Methanococcus maripaludis: one gene and its partners. The protein of the gene in region 1 binds, or shares a complex with, the protein of each later gene. Links are inferred from orthologs where the notes say so. Each region holds a gene or a part of one and is shown in the gene's direction. Other genes may lie near its edges. The genes, in order: HNP90_RS02935, rnhB and fen.

Region 1 (3,037 bases):
TTAATTTCGCAATATGGTTTTAGGAAAATAGTGGCATGCATATATATATTAGTTTTTCTAATAGTATCTATTTATCTAAGATAAATGTTTAATAATAGTGATATCATGGACCCAAAAATTAGTTATTTTCAAACGTTTCTATTTGCCGCAAAGACTAAAAGCTTTTCTAAAGCCGCGAAAAAATTGGGCGTTACACAAGGAACTGTAAGCAACCACATATCTGTTTTAGAGAAATTTTTTGATGCACAGCTTTTTTTGAGAACTCCCGAAGGAGTTGATTTAACTACTGAAGGAAATATTCTATACGAAAATGCAGAAAAGTTACTAGAAAATATATCTAACGCAAAACAACAGATGAGAATTCTCCACGAGCATCCTGAAGGAGTAATTCGAATTGCTGCAAGTACTACGCCTGGAGAACATTTGCTCCCAAGCATTATTAAAGATTATACTAAAGTTTTTCGAGATGTATCATTTCAGATTCAAATTACCGATTCTGAAAAATGTTTCAAGCTTTTAGAAGACAGGACAGTCGACATAATTGCAGTTGGAAATATTTATGATGGATCATACGAAAGTGAAGTTATAGGAAAAGATAGGCTGGTACTCATAGTCCCACCAGAACATCAACTTGCGAAAAAAGGAGTTGCAAAATTTTCAGATCTCTTAAAAGAAGATTATATTGACAGGGAAGTTGGATCGGGTACAAGGGAGATATTTGTAGATGCTTTACAGGATAAAGGATATTCAATGATGGATTTACACACAATAATGAGCCTTGGAAGTAATTCTTCAATAATTACGGCAGTTTCAGAAGGATACGGTATATCAATTATTTCAGAAATTCCTGCAAAAAAAGCGGCAGATGCAGGCCAGTTACAAATAGTTCCTATTGAAGATTTAGACCTTACTAGATACATGTATCTTGTAAAAGGAAAGAAACCAAGAAACCCAAGCGCAATAAAATCATTCTGGGACTTTGTTTCAGGAAAATAATTTTTGAATCACTTAAAAAACCATATATATTTTTTGTACAATAATTCATATGAATTAAAAATCACTGGTGAATGAATGTTCAGGGCTACATGTAATACAAGAGATTTTAAAAAAGTTATTAATGCAACTAGCAATTTAGTAGATGAGATTTGTTTTGAAGTGGACGAAAACGGTATCAAAGCAAGTGCAATGGATCCGTCACACGTGGCTTTAGTGAGCATGGAAATGCCAAAAGACGTTTTTGAAGAATACGAAGGGGATATTCAAGATATCGGAATTGATCTGGAAGCACTCAAAAAAATCATTGCGAGAGGAAGGGGCGACGAAAAATTAATTCTTGATCTTGATACGGAAAAAAACAAATTGAATGTTACTTTTAAAAGCAACGTTACAAGGAAGTTTTCAATCGCGTTATACGATGTTTCATCAAGCAATTTGAAAGTTCCAGACATAGAATATCCAAACAGCGTTTCAATCAAAGCAGGTGCATTTGTTGAAGCCTTAAAAGATGCAGAACTTGTAAATGATCACATCACTTTGAAAATCGATGAAGATAAATTTATAATCTATTCAAAAGGCGATTTAAACCAGAGTGAAACTGTATTTGATAACAGTATTGAAGATGACGACAATGCTCTTGCAGAATTCAACATGGGCGAAGCTTCAAGAAGTACTTTCAATTTAGCTTATTTAAAAGATTTAACAAAATCAACTGCGGCAGAAGACCTTTTAAAAATATACCTTGGTTCAGACATGCCTGTTAAAATCGAGTACGAAGTAAGCGGTTCAAAACTCGTCTTCTTACTTGCACCAAGAATTGAATCCTAAATTTTATTTTTTTTATTATCGCAACGTGAAAAACCATGTATAAGAAAATAAGGGATGCATTTTTCAACGAATTTTTTAAAGACGGTTTATCCGACCTTCCGGAAAATTTTTACAAAGATGCCCGAAACTATCTCGAAACAATCGATGATAATGCTAAATCAAAACGAGTAAAATATTACCTAAATAATCTTTTAAGTTTTAGAATTTACAAGGTAAACTGTTTAAAAGAAAGTCCGAATAAATTTATTCAAGATGAAAAAAAGGTCATAAATTTTATCGAAGAAACCTGCTATGGAAGTGGTACTGAAGATTACATTCCAAAATTAGATGAATCCGATAAAAAAAAAGACAAATTTTCAGTTAATTTAAATAAACCGGAAGAACAAACCGATAAGTGTCAAAAACCAAAACATATAAATAGTGAAAGTGATATTGATATTGTAAGAGTCATCACTAAGTTCCCCTGCTTTACCGATGGGAATTTACAGTATGTTTTAAACAAGAATGACGTTATCTCTTTGGATAGGAAATTTTCAAAGATTTTAGAGAAACACAATATTATTAAACGGGTGAACATCCATGAAGATGAAAAAAAAGATGAACAGATACTGCCCATACTGTAAAAAGCACACTGCACACACAGTAGAAAGAGCTAAAAAAAGAAAAGCTAGCGAATTGAAATGGGGTCAAAGACAATTCAGAAGAGTGACTGCAGGATACGGAGGTTACCCAAGACCTTTACCTGGAGGAGCTAAACCAATTAAAAAATTGGATTTAAGATACAAATGTTCCGAATGCGGAAAAATGCACACTAGAAGCAACGGTGGCTTCAGAGCAAGAATGTTTGAATTAATAGAATAATTAAGAAAAACGGTGAGAAAACATGCAATTAATCTCAAAACCTAAAAGCAGATTCTTAAAAGTTCAATGTACAGACTGCAACAATGAACAAGTTATCTTTGGATGCCCTTCAACAGAAGTTAAATGTGCAGGATGCGGCAAAATCATTGCTGAACCAAAAGCTTCAAAAGGCGCAATCAAAGCAAAAATCTTAGAAGTATTACAATAACTCTTTTTATTCTTTTTTAAAAGTCTTTCAAAGTAGTTCGATTTTATAATTGTTTAAATACTAGTGGGTATAAACACTCCATATGCGTATTATAAGTTAATCAAGGTGGAATCATGAGAAAGGATTTTCCTGAAGAAGGGGACA
Region 2 (3,093 bases), 320 kb from region 1 along the record:
AAGATTAATTAAGATATAACTTTATCAATCATTTTGAGTTCGAGTGCTAATTTTATTTCTCTTGCAATTCTCTGGCCCATGCTTAATGGTTCTCCTGTGTAAAGGCATGAATACGGGCTTCCGTTCATGAACGTGTTTGTTCCACCATCTACCCTTGCACTCATTTCGAATACAACGAGTTCTAGGTTTTCGTTACATAATGACTGTAAACAGAACGGTCCAAGCATTCCCGGTTTTACGAGTTCTTTTGCTTTTGTTGCTAATTTGTCACCCATGTCAAATACTTGAGGCAAGAGACTTTCTCTGATTACAACAGGGAAGTTTCCTGTGATAACGTATGATGGGTCAATGCTTAATTCAAGCTGGTCTTTTGCAGGAACCCTAACAAGTCCATCAATACTGCTTTCATATCTTCTATCAATACCCATTAATTCAACCTGGTCTTTTAATGGTGAATAGAAGTAGTGAATACAGTAGTTTGCACCAACAACATATTCTTCGATGTGTGCTTTTGCAACATCGTCTTCTGTAAGAATACCTTTAGCTTTGAATTCGTCTATTTTTCTCCAGAATTCTTCCACAGTTGAGCATGGGAAGTATCCTCTGCCACCCCTTGCTCCAGGGAATTTAACCATTACTGGCCCATCTATGTCATCAGGTCCACCGTATTTTTTAGGGATTCTAAGGCCGCTTCCGCCCAAAAGCTGTCCTTCGAGATCTCTTTCAGCCTCCCATCTTAAAATAGCCCTGTTTCCAAACATTGGAACTTTGAATGTATCTTCCACATTATCTAAACCACAATAAGCTATAAACGAACCGTGTGGAACAATAATTGCATTCATATCCCTTAATTGCTGTTGAATTTCTTCTTTTGAAATATCTGAAAATTTGTCAACATAGATAAATTTGTCCGCAACCCCAAATCTTTTGTACGGAATGTCCCTATCCCTTGTTGTTATAACTGCAGTTGAAAAGCCCTCCAATTTTGCACCTTTTAAGATGTGCAAGGACGTGTGACTGCCCACCGTAACGATAGTCACTTCGTCCTTGTTGTACTTTTCAAAAATCCCCATTATTTCTTCTTTTGGAATCATCTTACCACCATGGTTTTATAGGGTATTTAAAATGAGTTTTTTGACCGAAAATAAAGCATTATTATATCCGTGTTACTGTTTTTTATATGTTTCCTGTTTAGTAATTTACGTGATACAATGAATGAGGATATTAAAAATAATTTAAATAATTCAGACGAATTTAACGGCAAAATAATTGTTGGACTTGATGAAGCAGGGCGTGGACCTGTAATTGGGCCAATGGTAATTGCTTCTGTAAAAATTAATGAAAACGATCTTCCTAAATTACATGATCTCGGATTAAAGGACAGTAAACAACTTACGAAAAAAAAGCGTGAAGAGTTATATATAAAAATAAGCGAGATATGTGACGTTAAAAAGATTGTCATCGATCCTGAAAAAATTGACGAACAGATGGAAATTATTAACTTAAACAAGATTGAATTAGGCGCTTTTTCAAAACTTGCGAATCATTTTATTAAGGAAAACGAAAATATATCAATTTATATCGATGCGTGCAGCAGCAATGAACAGTCATTTTCAAATCAATTTAAAGCAAAGCTTATTAATAAAAACGTTGAAATCATTGCTGAACACAAAGCTGATGAAAATTACAAAATAGTATCTGCTGCATCAATTATTGCCAAAGTAACTCGTGATAATGTTATTGAGGAATATAAAGAAATTTTTGGAGAAATTGGAAGCGGATATCCGAGCGATCCAAAAACAAAAAAATTTTTGAAAAATTACGTACACGAAAACAAGGGCCTGCCAAAAATTGCGAGAAAAAGCTGGGCAACTTCAAAAAATCTTTTAAAAGAAATAGAAGAATCTAAAATATTTCAATGGGTGAAATAATGGTTAACAAAACATTGGTTATAGATAATCGTGGGAAAAAATACCTTTTAAATAAAGACCTCGATAACTTCGGAAATGATCTTGGAGTTGTTGATTTAGTTGGAAAAGAAGAAGGATCAATTTTAATGACAAATAAAGGCGGAGAATTTTATTTCGTAACCCCAACTATTCATGACATTATCAAAAAAATGAAAAGAAGTGTTACAACACTCCTTCCAAAAGATATTGGATTAATCATTGCTGAATGCGGTATCGAAAATGGAGAAACCGTTGTTGAAGCAGGTACTGGTTCTGCAGCACTTACAATATATTTAGCAAATGCTGTTGGAAAAGAGGGAAAAATAATAACTTACGAAAAAAGACCTGAATTTGCAAAAATTGCGAGAAAAAACCTTGAAATTGTTGGAGCAGTTCGAAAAAACCAAAAAATCATTGGAATTGACGACGAAGACGAAGAAGAAATGGAAATTGTGGAAAACGGACTTTACAACGTTACCCAAAAAATCGGTGACATTACTGAAAAAATTGAAGAAGAAAATATCGATGTTTTAGTTTTGGACATGCCTGACCCTTGGAATGTTGTGGAACATGCCAAAAAATCACTCAAAAAAGCAAAGGGAAGAATTGCAATATATGTACCTTACGTGGAACAGGCTAAAAAAGGTGTTGAAGCTTTAAAAGAACATGGATTTTTAGATATCCGGACTGTTGAGTGTATTGTTAGAGACATTGAAATTTCAGAAAAGGGTGTCAGACCTTCAACGAGAATGATCGGACATACCGGATACATTACAACTGCAAGAGTCTGCCCTGAAGAAGTAGTGAAATACGTTCCAAAAAAGCCAAAAGATGCAGAAAAAATTGAAGAATAATTTAAATTTATTATTTAACCATTTTTAAATACTATTTTTCACAAAAATATACCAAATAAAAAAATTAAGCTATTTTTGAGGAATAAATTATGAAAAGATTATATCGATCAGATAAAGAAAGAATGCTCTCAGGAGTATGCGGGGGACTTGCAATCTACTTCAACATAGATCCAACATTAATAAGGCTTTTATGGGCGCTATTATTTTTCATGAACCCTTTAATGATTGTTGTATATATCATCGGAGCATTAGTCATTCCGATTAAACCTGAAGGGGTTTTTTATGACTTT
Region 3 (2,975 bases), 380 kb from region 1 along the record:
AAATCCTTACCTCGTTGGAGGAGACAGCAACCTTACAGCAGGTGTTTTGGCAACAGAAGTTGCAAGAATGATAAATCCAGATGTTACCGAACTCGTTGAACACTTACCTGGTATCGCAGTTGTTGGCGACCACGCAAAAGGCGAAGCTGTAGAGAACTACATAAAAATAGCACTAGAAAGACTTACAAAATGCAGTGCTGAGTTTGGAACTGGAAAAGTATATTCCAGAGAAGATGTTGAAAAAATCGGTCAGTGCATGGATTTTGAAGCATTTTACTTAAAATTCATGAACGGAATGGGTATCGTAGAAGACATCTATGGAATGAACAAAAAAGACTTTGCAAGGCATGAAAAACTTATAAACATACTTTACGAAAGAGCAATGGCAATGGTTGACAGGCAGATGAAAGCCGTACGCCCTGCAATAAAAACAGAAATCTTACCAAATGGAATTGTATTCAACACGTTGGATGTTGAAAAATATGCACACAAGTTTACATTCCCTGCTCCTGGAAAAACCTGTGGATTTGCACACGATTCAATAGTTCAACAGTATGAACCTGGAACTCCAGTAATTACCCTTTCATATGGCCCTGATTTTGGAGTAGTTCGTGCAACTGATGCAGTAAGCGAAAAATTCAGCTTCAATTTAAATCACATCGTGACACAATTCATCGATGAAATTCCTGAAGCATCGCTTGATGGTGGTGGACACGAGTGTGCAGGAAGTTTGAAATTTGTTGAAGGATTGAGAGAAAAAGTAATAAATAGATTCTCAGAAGTAGTTTTAGAAATGAAAGAAAAAGATTAATTAAAATTAACTTTTTTATTTACAATTCGGTGTTAACATGGGAGTTCAATTTGGAGATTTGATACCCAAAACGGAAATCTCTTTAAAATTTTTAAAGAATAAAACTGTTGCAATAGATGCAATGAACGTAATTTACCAGTTTTTATCAAGCATTCGTTTAAGGGATGGAAGTCCTTTAAAGAATAAGAATGGGGAAATTACTTCAACTTACAACGGTATTTTTTATAAGACAATTTACATGCTAGAAAATGAAATGACCCCAATATGGGTTTTTGATGGCAAATCTCACGATTTAAAAGAAAAAACAAAAGAAGAAAGACGAAAATCCAGAAATGGTGCGCTTGACAGTTATTTGGAAGCAAAAGAGCAGAATAACTTGGAAGAAATGCAAAAATATGCTAAAAGAGCAAATTTTTTGGATAAAAAAACAATCGATAATTCCAAAAAACTCCTTGAATTGATGGGAATTCCATATATCAATGCTCCATCAGAAGGGGAGGCCCAATGTGCAGAACTTGTAAAATCAAACGATGCATTTTGTGTAATAAGTCAGGACTACGATTCAATTCTTTATGGTGCGGAAAACGTTGTAAAAAACATAACTTCATCAAATAAAGATATTGAATTGATAGAACTTCAAAAAACCTTATCTGAATTAAATGTTTCTCTTAACCAGTTGATTGATGTTGCAATACTGATTGGAACGGACTACAATCCTGGTGGATTGAAAGGATTCGGTCCAAAAAAAGCGATTGATACGGTTAAAAAAGGTCAAATGGAAAAGTATATTTCAGAAATTGAAAATTATTCTGAGATTAGAAAAATATTTGATGAACCTAATGTAACATCAGAATACGATACAAAATTGAAAACCCCTAAAAAAGAGGAACTGGCAGAATTTTTGATCGAAGAAAATGATTTTTCAAAAGATCGAATTTTACCAAACATTGAAAAAATTAGCAATCTTTTGGGCAATAAAAAATCCCAGAAAAATCTTGAAGCCTGGTTTTAGGTGCAAATATGATGAAAGTATACAGTTTAACCAAAATCTCCCCTATATTTTGGATATTTTTAATTCCTCTGATAATCCTTGGTTTAATTTTGATTATCCCAATAATATTTTTAGCAATCGTTTTGGGAGCAATTTATTTGGGTTATAAAAAAATTAAATCTGGAATTAATGGAATTATTAGAAAATTAAAAACTAAAAAGATTAAAGTTACAGGCAGTTCTGACAACGGAGAAGTTCTGATAAACTTTTCAAAAAAATTGGAAATTGAGGAAGAATCTGTCGAAGAAGATATCCCCGTAATTTTCGAAGATAAATGTGAGAATTGGGAACATAAGCAGTTTATTAATTATTTAATGAATAATGGATTATCTGAAAACGATGAAAAACTCTATTATTTCGATAAATCGGTATATCCCGTTTATAAAAAGACATACCCTGTAAACGAAGTTATAAAACTTTACGAAGAAACTCCAGAGGAAGATATGATTGTTTTGGGTTTAAAAGGAGACTACGATGACCCTAAATTATTATATATAATTCCAAAAGAGAAATGTAAAAGCAGGATGAGTATTTCTGAGCTTAAAGAATACGAAATAAATTTAAAAAACCAAGAGATAAATAACCTTAGTTTATAATGTAGTTAATGTGAAAACATGGAAATATTGGATAAATGTGTAGGATGTGCAGGATGTGTTCCATTCTGTCCGGTCGGGGCTATTTCTGCGGTTGGTAAGGCAGAAATTGATATTGAAATTTGTACAAATTGTGCGATATGTAAAAGTTATTGTCCTCTAAATGCAATAACTGAATAAATAGACTTTAAAATCAGGTGGTTTGATGTATATTGGTAGATTTTTGGTTCTTGGAAAAACGGATGAAGGAAATCCTTTTGTAACATACAGGGTTTCAAGCAGGAGCTTTCCAAACAGGGTTGCAAAAGTAATGGATGATAATACTGTTGCAATTTTACCAAAAGACTTGGAAGAAATGTTTAAAAATCCATATATTACCTATAATTGTGTAAAGCTCGTAGGTGACGTTGCAATAGCTACAAACGGTTCACACACAGATATAATTGCAGATAAAATTAAGCTTGGACTTCCAATAAGGGATGCTTTATCATATTCATTATTGACAATGGACTATGAAAAA

Evidence for each region.
Region 2: the proteins of HNP90_RS02935 (region 1) and rnhB are in contact, whole or in part, in a crystal structure (PDB 3P83), measured with the Archaeoglobus fulgidus proteins. The link is inferred for Methanococcus maripaludis from one-to-one orthologs. Residues at the interface, in WP_010877842.1 of Archaeoglobus fulgidus: Val39, Ala42, Asn43, Val44, Ala45, Met46, Leu125, Asp168, Ser194, Asn218, Tyr219, Pro220, Ile237, Leu238, Ala239, Pro240, Arg241, Ile242, Glu243, Ser244; in WP_010878125.1 of Archaeoglobus fulgidus: Ala74, Ile178, Ala179, Ile183, Arg190, Ser195, Asn196, Leu197, Arg198, Gln199, Lys200, Thr201, Leu202, Asp203, Phe205.
Region 3: the proteins of HNP90_RS02935 (region 1) and fen are in contact, whole or in part, in a crystal structure (PDB 1RXZ), measured with the Archaeoglobus fulgidus proteins. The link is inferred for Methanococcus maripaludis from one-to-one orthologs. Residues at the interface, in WP_010877842.1 of Archaeoglobus fulgidus: Asn43, Val44, Ala45, Met46, Pro120, Arg121, Pro123, Leu125, Gln151, Met192, Ser194, Asn218, Tyr219, Pro220, Ile237, Leu238, Ala239, Pro240, Arg241, Ile242, Glu243, Ser244; in WP_010877775.1 of Archaeoglobus fulgidus: Lys326, Ser327, Thr328, Gln329, Ala330, Thr331, Leu332, Glu333, Arg334, Trp335, Phe336.

The regions. Positions count from the first base shown.
Region 1 is NZ_JACDUL010000001.1:515,797-518,833, reverse strand. The notes cover bases 75-2,947. They hold HNP90_RS02935 (DNA polymerase sliding clamp), read left to right. Parts: upstream 75-1,071; coding sequence 1,072-1,824; downstream 1,825-2,947. Other genes in these bases: HNP90_RS02920 (30S ribosomal protein S27e), read left to right, coding at 2,708-2,893; HNP90_RS02925 (50S ribosomal protein L44e), read left to right, coding at 2,404-2,685; HNP90_RS02930 (DNA replication complex GINS family protein), read left to right, coding at 1,860-2,447; HNP90_RS02940 (selenium metabolism-associated LysR family transcriptional regulator), read left to right, coding at 106-996. Also shown: HNP90_RS02915 (translation initiation factor IF-2 subunit alpha), read left to right, coding at 3,007-3,037.
Region 2 is NZ_JACDUL010000001.1:196,853-199,945, forward strand. Bases 143-3,071 are described here. They hold rnhB (ribonuclease HII), read left to right. Parts: upstream 143-1,211; coding sequence 1,212-1,931; downstream 1,932-3,071. Other genes in these bases: HNP90_RS01020 (formate--phosphoribosylaminoimidazolecarboxamide ligase), read right to left, coding at 143-1,094; HNP90_RS01030 (tRNA (adenine-N1)-methyltransferase), read left to right, coding at 1,931-2,803; HNP90_RS01035 (PspC domain-containing protein), read left to right, coding at 2,893-3,071. Outside these bases: more of HNP90_RS01020, read right to left, coding at 9-142; more of HNP90_RS01035, read left to right, coding at 3,072-3,093. UniProt on the Methanocaldococcus jannaschii protein: Endonuclease that specifically degrades the RNA of RNA-DNA hybrids.
Region 3 is NZ_JACDUL010000001.1:138,867-141,841, reverse strand. The notes cover bases 25-2,835. They hold fen (flap endonuclease-1), read left to right. Parts: upstream 25-848; coding sequence 849-1,823; downstream 1,824-2,835. Other genes in these bases: HNP90_RS00690 (IMP cyclohydrolase), read left to right, coding at 2,661-2,835; HNP90_RS00695 (4Fe-4S binding protein), read left to right, coding at 2,477-2,635; HNP90_RS00700 (hypothetical protein), read left to right, coding at 1,832-2,458; HNP90_RS00710 (DHH family phosphoesterase), read left to right, coding at 25-811. Also shown: more of HNP90_RS00710, read left to right, coding at 1-24; more of HNP90_RS00690, read left to right, coding at 2,836-2,975. UniProt on the Methanocaldococcus jannaschii protein: Structure-specific nuclease with 5'-flap endonuclease and 5'-3' exonuclease activities involved in DNA replication and repair.